DNA from 4 places in the Pantoea sp. Ep11b genome. Region 1 is predicted to be linked to each of the others. Evidence: predicted binding sites of a transcription regulator. Region 1 holds the regulator's gene; each other region holds the start of a gene.

Region 1 (3,228 bases):
CGGTCAGGCTCTCGACCTGCCGCTGCAGGTCACTGAGGTACTCCTGGGTGGTGACTTCGATGTCGAGCCAGGTGGGCTTCGCCTGCTGAACTGCGCTGAAGGCGTTGAGCTGCTCGGCGATCTGCGCCAGCGATCCTTTCAGCATCCGCATCGGCTGCGTCTGCGGCACCACCAGTGGCGTGACGGATTGCAGACCACTGGCCGCCAGCTCGAGCAGAAAAACGCTTTTTTCGCTGCCCAGCTCGTCAAAACTCAGTGGAATCGGCGAGCCGCTGTAGCGGATATGCTCGCTGCCCGCAACGCGCTGAGCGCGATGGATATGGCCCAGCGCGATATAGTCAGCCGCCGGGAAGGCGCTGGCGGGGAAGGCGTCCAGCGTGCCGATATAGATGTCGCGCACCGAATCGCTCTGGCTGACGCCGACGGTGGTGAGATGGCCGGTCGCGATGATCGGCAGCGCATGGCCCAGCGCCTGCGCGGCGGCGAAACGCTGCTGATAGTGATCGGCGATCGCCTCCAGCAGCGAGGTCTGCTTGTCACGTCCCGACTGGCCCGCCCGGCTGCGCAGGATATCGCGCGGACGCAGATAGGGAATGGCGCAGAGCAGTGCGCCCGGCTCGCCCTGGCGGGTCCTGAGCAGCAGCACGTCGTCATTCTCCTGCGGCGTGGCGATCACCCGGGTATTGAGACAGGCGAGCAGTTCACGCGACTCATTCAGCGTGGCAACGGAGTCGTGGTTGCCCGCCAGCACGACCAGCTGGCAGCCCGTCGGCTGCAGTGCGACTACAAAGCGGTTAAACATCTCGCGGGCATAGCTGGGCGGCGTCCCGGTGTCGAAGAGATCGCCCGCGATAATCAGCGCATCCACCTGATGCTGTTCTATCTGGAGCAGCAGCCAGTCGAGAAACGCCTGATGTTCCGCCGCCCGGCTTTTGTTGTAGAAGAACTGCCCCAGATGCCAGTCCGCAGTGTGAATAATGCGCATGATGAGTCCCTGCCGTTATGATTCGCCCGGCGATTATACGGGCTCTGCGGCCAAAGCAAAAAAATGTCGTGGCCCTGTCATAAATGATTACCCACGAGGTTACAGGCAGGTTATGTTTTTCATAAAAGTGTCACAAATCTGACGCATAATGGCGCCGCGAATCTCAGTGACAGCCGTCATAATCTGCAGGAGTAATAATGGCTAAGCGCATTCTGGTTGTGGAGGATGAAGCCCCCATCCGCGAAATGTTGTGTTTTGTTCTGGAGCAGAACGACTATCAGCCGATTGAGGCGGAAGATTATGACAGCGCCGTGGGCAAGCTGATTGAACCCTGGCCCGACCTGATTTTACTGGACTGGATGTTACCCGGCGGCAGCGGCATTCAGTTTATCAAACACCTGAAACGCGAAGCGATGACGCGCGATATTCCGGTGATGATGCTCACCGCGCGCGGTGAAGAGGAAGATCGGGTGCGCGGGCTGGAAGTCGGCGCCGATGATTACATCACCAAGCCCTTTTCGCCGAAAGAGCTGATGGCGCGGATCAAGGCGGTGATGCGGCGTATTTCGCCGATGGCCGTGGAAGAGGTGATTGAGATGCAGGGGCTGAGTCTGGATCCCTCCTCACATCGCGTGATGTCCGAAACCACGCCGCTGGAAATGGGCCCTACCGAATATAAACTGCTGCACTTCTTTATGACCCACCCGGAACGGGTTTACAGCCGCGAACAGCTGCTCAACCACGTCTGGGGCACCAATGTCTATGTGGAAGATCGTACGGTTGATGTCCACATTCGCCGTTTGCGTAAAGCGCTGGAACTCTCCGGCCACGATCGCATGGTACAAACCGTTCGTGGAACAGGGTATCGTTTCTCTGCCCGCTACTAAACGGAGCTTTTACCGTGCTGGAACGCCTCTCCTGGAAGAGATTACTTGCAGAACTGCTGCTGGCCTGCCTGCCGGGGCTGCTGCTGGGCCTGCTGACCGGCGGCCTGGCCTGGTGGCTGCTGCTGAGCGTACTGGCGGTGCTGTTGTGGCACTTTCACAATCTGATGCGGCTGTCGCACTGGCTGTGGCTTGACCGCACCATGACGCCGCCCGCCGGGCGTGCCAGCTGGGAACCGCTGTTTTATGGCCTCTATCAGATGCAGCTGCGAAACCGGCGGCGGCGGCGCGAACTGGGTAATCTGATCAAGCGTTTCCGCAGCGGGGCGGAGTCGCTGCCGGATGCGGTGATCCTGACGACGGAAGAGGGAACGATTTTCTGGTGCAACGGGCTGGCGCAGCAGCATCTTGGCCTGCGGTGGCCGGAAGATAATGGCCAGAATATCCTCAATCTCCTGCGTTATCCTGAGTTTTCCCGCTATCTCCGTCAGCGCGATTTTGACAAGCCGCTGACGCTGGTGCTCAACAACAAACTGCACATGGAGTTTCGCGTGATGCCCTACAGCGAAGGGCAGTGGCTGCTGGTGGCGCGTGATGTCACGCAGATGCACCAGCTGGAGGGCGCGCGCCGCAACTTCTTTGCCAACGTCAGCCATGAGCTGCGCACACCACTCACGGTGCTGCAGGGTTATCTGGAGATGATGAACGACGCGGTGATGAGTGAACCTTCGCGCAGTAAAGCGCTGCACACCATGTCAGAGCAGACGCGGCGGATGGACAGTCTGGTTAAGCAACTGCTGACGCTGTCGCGCATTGAGGCCGCGCCGGCCATCGATCTGAAAGAGAAGGTGGACGTACCGGTGATGCTGAAACTGCTGCAGCATGAGGCGGCGACGCTGAGCGGTGGCCGCCACGAGATCCATTTCCACACCGATCCCCATCTTAAGGTGTTCGGCAACGACGAGCAGTTGCGCAGCGCCATCTCCAATCTGGTTTACAACGCCGTCAATCACACGCCTGCGGGCACGCGGATCGATATCAGCTGGCTGCGCAGCAAACAGGGCGCGACCCTGCGGGTGTGCGATAACGGGCCGGGTATTGCGGCAGAGCATATTCCGCGGCTGACCGAGCGTTTCTATCGCGTCGATAAAGCGCGCTCCCGGGCCACCGGCGGCAGCGGGCTGGGGCTGGCGATTGTGAAACATGCGCTGAGCCACCACAACGCGCGGCTCGACATTACCAGCGTGCCATACAGCGAGACCTGTTTTACCTTTACGCTGCCGGCAAGGTTGATTGTCAGCGGCATGATGCAGGAGAATGCCGTTCATTAATCGCTGCCGGATCTCCCTGATGCGCCTC
Region 2 (3,228 bases), 1.6 Mb from region 1:
ACGACTTAGTAAAGCAGACGGGCGCGGATGGTGCCCGGAATGGCCTTCATCAGCTGCAGGGCTTTATCCGCCACTTCTGGCTCCGCATCAATATCGATCACCACATAGCCCATAAATGGCGAGGTCTGCAGATACTGCGCGGCAATGTTGATGCCCTGCTCCGCAAAAATCTGGTTGATGGCCGTCAGCACACCCGGACGGTTCTCATGGATATGCAGCAGACGGCTGGCGCTGATACCGTGGATCGGCAGCGACACCTCCGGGAAATTCACCGCTGACAGGGTTGATCCGTTGTCGGAGTATTTCGCCAGCTTGCCCGCCACTTCAATCCCGATGTTCTCCTGCGCTTCTTCCGTTGAGCCGCCAATGTGCGGCGTCAGGATTACGTTATCGAACTCGCTCAGCGGAGAGATGAAAGGATCGCTGTTGGTGGCCGGCTCGACCGGGAAGACGTCGATAGCAGCGCCACCCACCTGCTTGCTGGCCAGCGCGTCGCACAGCGCCGGAATATCGACTACGGTACCGCGTGAGGCGTTAATCAGCAGCGCACCAGGCTTCATCTGTGCCAGCTGCTCTGCACCAATCATATCCTGCGTGGAGAGGGTTTCCGGTACGTGCAGGCTGACAACATCGCTCATGTTAAGCAGATCGGCCAGATGACGAACCTGGGTGGCGTTACCCAGCGGCAGCTTGTTTTCAATGTCGTAGAAGAAGACGTGCATCCCCAGGCTTTCCGCCAGCACGCCCAGCTGCATACCGATGTGACCGTAACCGATGATACCCAGCTTCTTGCCGCGCGCTTCAAACGACCCTTTGGCATTCTTGTTCCAGATGCCACGGTGAGCTTTCGCATTCGCTTCCGGGATGCCACGCAGCATCAGCAGCATCTCACCAATCACCAGTTCCGCTACTGAGCGGGTATTGGAGAACGGCGCGTTGAACACGGGGATCCCGCGGCTGGCCGCAGCGTCCAGGTCCACCTGGTTGGTCCCGATACAGAAACAGCCCACGGCAACCAGCTTTTCAGCCGCGGCAAAAATCTCTTCAGTGAGCTGGGAGCGGGAACGGATACCAATGAAATGCGCATCGCGGATCGATGCTTTTAATGCGTCAGAGTCCAGTGCGCCCTTGTGGAATTCGATGTTGGTGTAGCCTGCTGCCCGCAGGTTATCCAGCGCACTCTGATGGACACCTTCCACCAGCAGGAACTTAATCTTATCTTTTTCCAGTGATACCTTTGCCATTTCCCGATCCTATTCAGCGTTCAATGAGGACTACCATAAGCCAGCCTTCTGTCAAAATATCAAAAAAATCGCGTCCGGCAATACAAACGATTGCCCGAAGGCCAGCACGGCAACGGCTGACGGCAGCACATTGCCGGACAAAATCATGAGGTGGGCGTGGAAGAGAGAACGAACCCGCTGCCGATGACAGTTATGTGACATAAGTCACCAAATTTCATCCTGGCGAGAAAAGATGATTTGCAGGCAGAAATAACCGGCGCCGGAGTGACGCCGGCCAGATCATCTTTTGATGGTTTTCACCCCATCCGGCCCGCCGATCAGCGCGATATCGGCACCGCGCGCGGCAAACAGGCCAACGGTAACCACGCCTGGCAGGGCATTGATAGTTTTTTCCAGTTCGATCGGGTCGAGGATACGCAGATTATGCACGTCGAGAATAATGTTGCCGTTGTCGGTAACCACGTTCTGACGATACTCCGGCAGGCCCCCCATTTTCACCAGTTCACGCGCCACGTAGCTGCGCGCCATCGGGATCACCTCAACCGGCAGCGGAAAACGGCCCAGGATATCCACCTCTTTGGAGGCGTCCGCAATGCAGATAAAGGTCTGCGCCACCGCGGCCACGATTTTCTCCCGCGTCAGCGCCGCCCCGCCGCCTTTGATCATCTGCATCCGGGGATTGATCTCATCCGCGCCATCGACATAGATCGACAGCTGGTCAACCTCGTTCAGATCGAACACCTGAATGCCCAGGCTTTTCAGCTTCTGGGTCGAGGCATCGGAGCTGGAGACGGCACCGTCAATCTGATGTCTGACCGTGGCAAGCGCATCGATAAAGTGGGACGCGGTCGATCCGGTACCGACACCAACAATAGTGCCTGGCTGCACGTACTCAAGTGCAGCCCAGCCAACGGCTTTTTTCAGTTCATCCTGGGTCATGGTATGTTTAAAACCTGTGCGACAACGAAGTGCGCGTAGTATAAAACAAGGCTTGCTGAAAATGCGCGGCTGACCGACGTGGATTTATCGGTTTGGAAGCCAGCCCACAAAAACAAGTGAGCCATCACCGGTGACACTTCTGTGGCATAGTGACGTCCACCCTGAAGGAGAGAAAACAAAAATGAAACGCCCGGATTATCGAACGCTTCAGGCGCTGGATTCAGTGATCCGCGAACGCGGATTTGAGCGTGCTGCACAGAAATTGTGCATCACTCAGTCGGCGGTGTCGCAGCGCATCAAGCAGCTGGAGAACCTGTTTGGTCAGCCGCTGCTGGTGCGCACGGTGCCACCGCGGCCCACCGAACAGGGTCAGAAACTACTGGCATTACTGCATCAGGTGGAACTGCTGGAAGAGGAGTGGCTGGGCGATGAGAACAGTGGCACCACGCCGCTGCTGCTGTCGCTGGCGGTCAACGCCGACAGTCTGGCAACCTGGCTGTTGCCTGCGCTGAAGGATGTGCTGGCAGACTCGCCAGTGCGCCTTAACCTGCAGGTTGAAGATGAGACCCGCACGCAGGAGCGCCTGCGTCGCGGTGAAGTCGTCGGTGCGGTCAGTATCCAGCCGCAGCCTCTGCCCAGTTGCCTGGTGGATCAGCTCGGCGCGCTCGACTACCTGTTCGTGGCGTCGCGTGACTTTGCCGATCGCTTCTTCCCCAACGGCGTCACACGCTCGGCCCTGCTGAAAGCGCCTGCGGTGGCGTTTGATCATCTTGACGATATGCATCAGGCCTTTCTGCAGCAGAACTTTGACCTGTCACCCGGCAGCGTGCCCTGCCACATCGTGAACTCCTCGGAGGCTTTTGTGCAGATGGCACGCCAGGGCTCGACCTGCTGTATGATCCCGCATCTGCAGATTGAGCGTGAGCTGGCGAGCGGTGAGTTGATCGATCTGACGCCGGGCCTCTATCAGCGCCGGATGCTCTACTGGCATCGGTTTGCGCCAGAAAGCCGGTTAATGCGCCGGGTGACCGATGCGCTGATTGCG
Region 3 (3,228 bases), 1.2 Mb from region 1:
CTGATGATGATCTGGCGGCCACAGGGATTATTGCCGATGAAACGTCCGCATCTGAAACTCAGAACCGGTAAAAAAGGAGAGCAGGCATGATTCAGCCTTTATTAGCCGTTGAAGGCCTGATGATGCGCTTCGGCGGTCTGTTAGCCGTGAACAATGTGGCGCTGGAGCTGCGTCCACAGGAGATCGTCTCGCTGATCGGGCCGAACGGTGCCGGTAAAACCACCGTGTTTAACTGCCTGACCGGCTTCTACAAGCCCACCGGCGGCAGCATTAAACTGCGCGAACAGCATCTGGAAGGTCTGCCGGGCCAGAAGATCGCGCGGATGGGCATCGTGCGGACCTTCCAGCATGTGCGTCTGTTCCGTGAGATGACGGTGATTGAGAACCTGCTGGTCGCGCAGCATCAGCATCTCAAAAGCGGCGTGTTTTCCGGCCTGCTGAAAACCCCGGCGTTTCGCCGCAGTGAGAGCGAGGCGCTGGACCGTGCCGCAACCTGGCTGGAGCGGGTCGGCCTGCTCGATCTGGCAAACCGTCAGGCGGGCAACCTGGCCTATGGTCAGCAGCGCCGGCTGGAGATCGCACGCTGCATGGTGACGCGCCCGGAGATCCTGATGCTGGATGAACCGGCTGCGGGCCTGAACCCTAAAGAGACGCATGAGCTGGATGCGCTGATCGCGGAGCTGCGGGGCGAACACAAGGTTTCCGTGCTGCTGATTGAACATGATATGAAGCTGGTCATGGGAATTTCTGACCGTATTTATGTGGTGAATCAGGGAACGCCACTGGCTAACGGAACGCCGGAGGAGATTCGTAACAATCCGGATGTCATTCGTGCCTATTTAGGAGAGGCCTGAGATGGCAAATACGATGTTAACCATTGAAAACGTCAGCGCGCACTATGGCAAGATTCAGGCGCTGCATAACGTCAGCCTCTACATCAACCAGGGGGAGATCGTCACCCTGATCGGGGCCAACGGCGCCGGGAAAACCACGCTGCTGGGCACGCTGTGCGGCGAACCCCGCGCGACCCAGGGCACCATCACCTTTGATGGCAAAGCCATTACCGACTGGCAGACGTCGCGCATTATGCGGGAAGCGATTGCCATCGTGCCGGAAGGACGACGGGTCTTTTCACGTATGACGGTGGAAGAGAACCTGGCGATGGGGGGCTTTTTTGCCAGCCGCCAGGCGTATCTGACACGCATCCGGCGCGTTTACGAACTCTTTCCACGGCTTGAGGAGCGTAAAATCCAGCGCGCCGGAACGATGTCGGGCGGTGAGCAGCAGATGCTGGCGATTGGCCGTGCGCTGATGAGTCAGCCGCGCCTGCTGCTGCTGGATGAGCCCTCGCTGGGGCTGGCACCGATCATTATTCAGCAGATTTTCGACACCATTGAGCAGCTGCGCAGCGAAGGGATGACCATTTTCCTGGTCGAGCAGAACGCCAATCAGGCGCTGAAGCTGGCGGATCGGGGCTATGTGCTGGAGAACGGCCATGTGGTGCTCGAAGACACAGGCGCAGCACTCCTCTCTAACGAAGCCGTCCGCAGCGCTTACTTAGGCGCCTGATGGGGCACGGCCTGGCCTGCTGGCCAGGTTCCGGCTGGGCAGCGCTCGCCATCCTTACGTACGACGTGTAGGTTCCGGTGGCTGCGCTGTCCGTTCACGGCTCCGGGTGTCGGCGTGGGGGGGCAGAGCAGCTCAGGCGGCTGACAAACTCAAATCAGGCGAATCTGGCCGCAGCAAATAAGCTTAAGACGCAGGGAACAGGGGCAGAAGAGGAAAGCGTCCCGCGCTATGGACAACAACGCCGGGAGCGTTTTGAACAACGCAACGCGCCGGGCCGTATACGGGCGCATTTCAGGAATGAGGTGCGTAATCGCGCGGGCTCAGCATGTCATGGATGACGGATTTAGCGTCTTTCCGCTCTGACCCCGTTCGCTGTGCATACTCAGTCTGACCGCACCCCAGCCAGGGTTATCATCCTTCTCACCCTGCGTTAACCGCGCTGCCTTTTCCTCTTCTGTGCCTGTCATCCGGCTGTCATCTCTCCGTTATTAATCCGTCATTTTTCCGTGTCATGTTACTTCGCGAACCAGAAATCCGTGATTTCACGCGTATTTACCTGCACAGGAAAACTTTATGTCCGTCGTTACCTTTCGTCGTAGCCTGATGAGCGCGCTGCTCGGTCTGGCGATCAGCGGCCAGGCGCTTGCCGCCACTGAGATCCCTTTCTGGCACTCCATGGAAGGCGAGTTAGGCAAAGAAGTCGATTCGCTGGCACAGCGTTTTAATCAGACCCATCCCGATTACAAAATTGTTCCGACCTACAAAGGTAACTACGAGCAGAGCCTTGCCGCCGGGATTGCGGCAGTGCGCAGCGGTAAAGCGCCTGCGGTGCTGCAGGTCTATGAAGTCGGCACGGCGACCATGATGGCCTCCCAGGCGATCGTGCCGGTGCATCAGGTCTTTAAAGAGGCGGGCATCCCCTTTGACGAGAAGCAGTTCGTGCCCACGGTGGCGGGATACTACAGCGACAGCAAAGGTCAGCTGATCTCTCAGCCGTTCAACAGCTCGACGCCGGTGCTCTACTACAACAAAGACGCCTTTAAAAAAGCGGGCCTGAACCCGGATCAGCCGCCGAAAACCTGGCAGGAGCTGGCGACGGATGCCGCCGCACTGCGCAAGTCGGGCATGAGCTGCGGCTACGCCAGCGGCTGGCAGGGCTGGATCCAGATTGAAAACTTCAGTGCCTGGCATGCCCTGCCGGTGGCGACGAAAAACAACGGATTTGACGGGCTGGACGCGGTTCTGGAGTTCAACAAGCCGGTGCAGGTTCGCCACATCGGACTGCTGGAAGCGATGAACAAAAAAGGGGACTTCACCTACTTTGGCCGTAAGGATGAGTCCACCGCCAAGTTCTACAACGGTGACTGCGGCATCACAACCGCCTCATCGGGATCGCTGGCGGATATCCGCCACTACGCAAAATTCAACTTCGGCGTGGGCATGATGCCATATGACGACACCGTGCCGGAGGCACCACAGAACGCCCTGATCGGCGGTGCCAGCCTGTGGGTGATGAAAGGTAAGGACGCGGCAACCTACAAAGGCGTGGCCGAATTCATGCAGTTTCTGGCTAAGCCGGAAATCGCCGCTGAGTGGCACCAGAAAACCGGTTATCTGCCGATCACCACCGCCGCCTACGAGCTGACAAAGCAGCAGGGC
Region 4 (3,228 bases), 880 kb from region 1:
GTCGATCGTCAGGGGCACGTGACGCGCCTGCGTCGTTTGGGAAAAGTGCAGAAACTGGCGGAAGCGGCCGAACAGCAGCCGCTGATTGGGGGCACCGGTATCGCGCATACGCGCTGGGCCACCCACGGTGAGCCGTCTGAGGCGAACGCGCATCCGCACGTCTCAGAGCACATCATCATCGTGCATAACGGCATCATTGAGAACCATGAGCCGCTGCGCGCAGAGCTGATCGCACGCGGCTACGTCTTTGCCTCCGAAACCGACACCGAAGTGGTGGCGCATCTGATCCACTGGGAGCAGAAGCAGGGCGGTTCGCTGCGCGAAGTAGTATTGCGTGTGATCCCGCAGCTGCGCGGTGCCTACGGTATGGTGATCATGGACAGCCGCGATCCGTCACTGCTGGTGGCCGCCCGTTCAGGCAGTCCGCTGGTTATCGGCCGTGGCGTTGGCGAAAACTTTATCGCCTCGGATCAGCTGGCCCTGCTGCCGGTCACCCGCCGGTTCATCTATCTGGAAGAGGGCGACATCGCGGAGATCAGCCGTCGTGATGTCACCATCGTCGATCGTGACGGCAGCATCGTGACGCGCGCGGAGATCGAATCGAACCTGCAGTATGACGCCGGTGACAAGGGCATCTACCGTCACTATATGCAGAAAGAGATCTACGAACAGCCGATGGCGCTGAAAAGCACCCTGAGCGGCCGGTTCAGCCACGGGCAGGTTGACCTCAGCGAACTGGGCGCGGGCGCAGAGGCGCTGCTGAGCCAGGTCGAGCATATCCAGATTATCGCCTGCGGCACCTCCTACAACTCCGGCATGGTGTCCCGCTACTGGTTTGAGTCGCTGGCAAACATTCCCTGCGATGTTGAGATCGCCTCGGAGTTCCGCTACCGCAAATCCGCGGTGCGCAGGAACAGCCTGCTGATTACCCTGTCGCAGTCCGGTGAAACGGCCGATACGCTGGCGGCGCTGCGCCTCTCGAAAGAGCTGGGCTACCTGGGGTCGCTGGCGGTCTGCAACGTGGCCGGTTCATCCCTGGTGCGGGAATCGGACCTGGCGCTGATGACCAAAGCGGGCACCGAAATCGGCGTTGCCTCCACCAAAGCCTTTACCACTCAGCTCGCGGTGCTGCTGATGCTGGTGGCCAAACTGGGCCGTCTGAAAGGGATGTCTGCCGACACCGAGCATGAGATCGTGCATGCGCTGCAGGCGTTGCCGAGCCGCATCGAGCAGATGCTGGCGCAGGATAAGCTGATCGAAAATCTGGCCGAAGGCTTCTCCGACAAGCATCATGCGCTGTTCCTGGGCCGTGGCGATCAATATCCGATCGCGATGGAAGGGGCGCTGAAGCTCAAGGAGATCTCCTACATTCATGCGGAAGCCTATGCGGCCGGCGAGCTGAAACATGGCCCGCTGGCGCTGATCGATGCCGATATGCCGGTGATCGTGGTGGCGCCTAACAATGAACTGCTGGAGAAGCTCAAGTCCAACATCGAAGAGGTGCGCGCGCGTGGCGGCCTGCTCTACGTCTTTGCCGACCAGGATGCAGGCTTCAGCGACAGCGACGGAATGAAGATTATCCCGCTGCCGCACGTCGAAGAGGTGATAGCACCGATCTTCTACACCGTGCCGCTGCAGTTGCTCTCCTATCACGTCGCCCTGATCAAAGGCACCGACGTCGATCAGCCACGTAACCTGGCGAAATCCGTTACCGTGGAATAAAAAAAGTGGGCCCCGTCGCGGGCCCGCTTCATTTCAGCGCACTGTCATATAACTGTCACATTTCGTACATTTCACTGTCATCAAACTGTCCTATTTTCCCTCCTGCAGCAATCACTGACTCTTACTAAAACGGCCCCGAGCCTGACTTTTCTCCCCTGGAGGGAACATGACACTGATGCGTAGCACCGTAGCCCGACTCCTCGCCACCACTTTCGCTGTAAGCGCGGTATCTGCTTTTGCGGCAACCGATCTCACCGGCGCAGGCGGGACGTTCCCGGCGCCGGTTTATGCCAAGTGGGCAGCAGAATATCAGCAAGCCACCGGTAGCAAGATTAACTACCAGGGTATCGGTTCATCTGGCGGCGTGAAGCAGATCATCGCCAAAACCGTGGATTTCGGTGCGTCCGATGCGCCGATGAAAGAGGAAGACCTGCAGAAAAACGGCCTGTTCCAGTTCCCGACCGTGATCGGTGGCGTGGTGCTGGCGGTGAACCTGCCAGGGATCAAGTCAGGTCAGCTGACGCTGGATGGCAAAACCGTGGGTGACATCTACCTCGGCACCATCAAAAAGTGGAACGACCCGGCGATCGCTAAACTCAACCCGGGCGTGAAACTGCCGGAAACCAACATCAACGTGGTACGCCGCGCTGACGGTTCAGGCACCTCTTTCGTCTTCACCAGCTATCTGGCGAAAGTGAACGAAGAGTGGAACAGCAAAATTGGTAAAGGCAACACCGTTAACTGGCCGGTGGGTCTGGGTGGTAAGGGCAATGACGGCGTCGCTGCCTTTGTTCAGCGTCTGCCGGGCTCAATCGGCTATGTGGAATACGCCTACGCCAAACAGAATAACCTGACCTACACCAAACTGGTGGATGCCGATGGCAAAGCGGTCGCGCCGAGCGAAACCAGCTTCAGCAATGCGGCGAAAGGCGCAGACTGGAGCAAATCGTTCGCCCAGGATCTGACCTTCCAGAAGGGGGCGGATGCCTGGCCGATCTCCTCAACCACGTTCATCCTGATCTACAAAGACCAGGCGAATGCGGCCAAGGGTGCAGAAGTGCTGAAGTTCTTTGACTGGGCGTTCAAAAGCGGCAGTAAAACGGCCACCGCGCTGGATTACGCTGCGCTGCCGGATAGCGTGACCGAACAGATTCGCGCGGCCTGGAAAGCCAACATCAAAGACAGCTCTGGTAAGGCGCTTTATCAGTAATGGACCGATCCTGACCGGACACTGCGCCGGTCAGACCCAACGGGCGGCGTGATGCCGCCCTGATAACTTCTGAAGACCGAGACTTTTATGGCTGCAACGAAGCCGGCATTCAAAGCCCCAGGCAAACAGGGTGACAGAATTTTTGGCGCGCTGGTCAGGCTGGCGGCGCTGATTGTCCTGTTACTGATGGGCGGCATTATCGTCTCCCTGATCATCTCCTCGTGGCCCAGCATCCAGAAATTTGGTTTCGCCTTTTTGTGGACCAAAACCTGGGATGCGCCCAACGAACAGTTTGG

The links. Region 1 encodes PhoB, which activates phosphate uptake and scavenging genes when phosphate is short. Its sites were predicted from a motif close to CTGTCATAAAACTGNCNNAT; they were not measured.
Region 2: a site for PhoB is predicted at 1,426-1,445, ahead of serA (phosphoglycerate dehydrogenase). Genes of this name have one in related genera too.
Region 3: a site for PhoB is predicted at 2,030-2,049, ahead of ugpB (sn-glycerol-3-phosphate ABC transporter substrate-binding protein UgpB). Genes of this name have one in related genera too.
Region 4: a site for PhoB is predicted at 1,764-1,783, ahead of pstS (phosphate ABC transporter substrate-binding protein PstS). Genes of this name have one in related genera too.

The regions. Positions count from the first base shown of each region.
Region 1 is NZ_CP160631.1:1,294,238-1,297,465, forward strand. It holds gene sbcD (exonuclease subunit SbcD) at 1-985, opposite strand, end outside; gene phoB (phosphate response regulator transcription factor PhoB) at 1,183-1,872, shown strand; gene phoR (phosphate regulon sensor histidine kinase PhoR) at 1,887-3,200, shown strand; gene AB1748_RS06005 (PstS family phosphate ABC transporter substrate-binding protein) at 3,220-3,228, shown strand, end outside.
Region 2 is NZ_CP160631.1:3,609,544-3,612,771, forward strand. It holds gene serA (phosphoglycerate dehydrogenase) at 6-1,244, opposite strand; gene rpiA (ribose-5-phosphate isomerase RpiA) at 1,524-2,183, opposite strand; gene AB1748_RS16950 (LysR family transcriptional regulator ArgP) at 2,365-3,228, shown strand, end outside.
Region 3 is NZ_CP160631.1:141,126-144,353, reverse strand. It holds gene AB1748_RS00790 (high-affinity branched-chain amino acid ABC transporter permease LivM) at 1-90, shown strand, start outside; gene livG (high-affinity branched-chain amino acid ABC transporter ATP-binding protein LivG) at 87-854, shown strand; gene livF (high-affinity branched-chain amino acid ABC transporter ATP-binding protein LivF) at 856-1,569, shown strand; gene ugpB (sn-glycerol-3-phosphate ABC transporter substrate-binding protein UgpB) at 2,143-3,228, shown strand, end outside.
Region 4 is NZ_CP160631.1:415,551-418,778, forward strand. It holds gene glmS (glutamine--fructose-6-phosphate transaminase (isomerizing)) at 1-1,722, shown strand, start outside; gene pstS (phosphate ABC transporter substrate-binding protein PstS) at 1,889-2,932, shown strand; gene pstC (phosphate ABC transporter permease PstC) at 3,020-3,228, shown strand, end outside.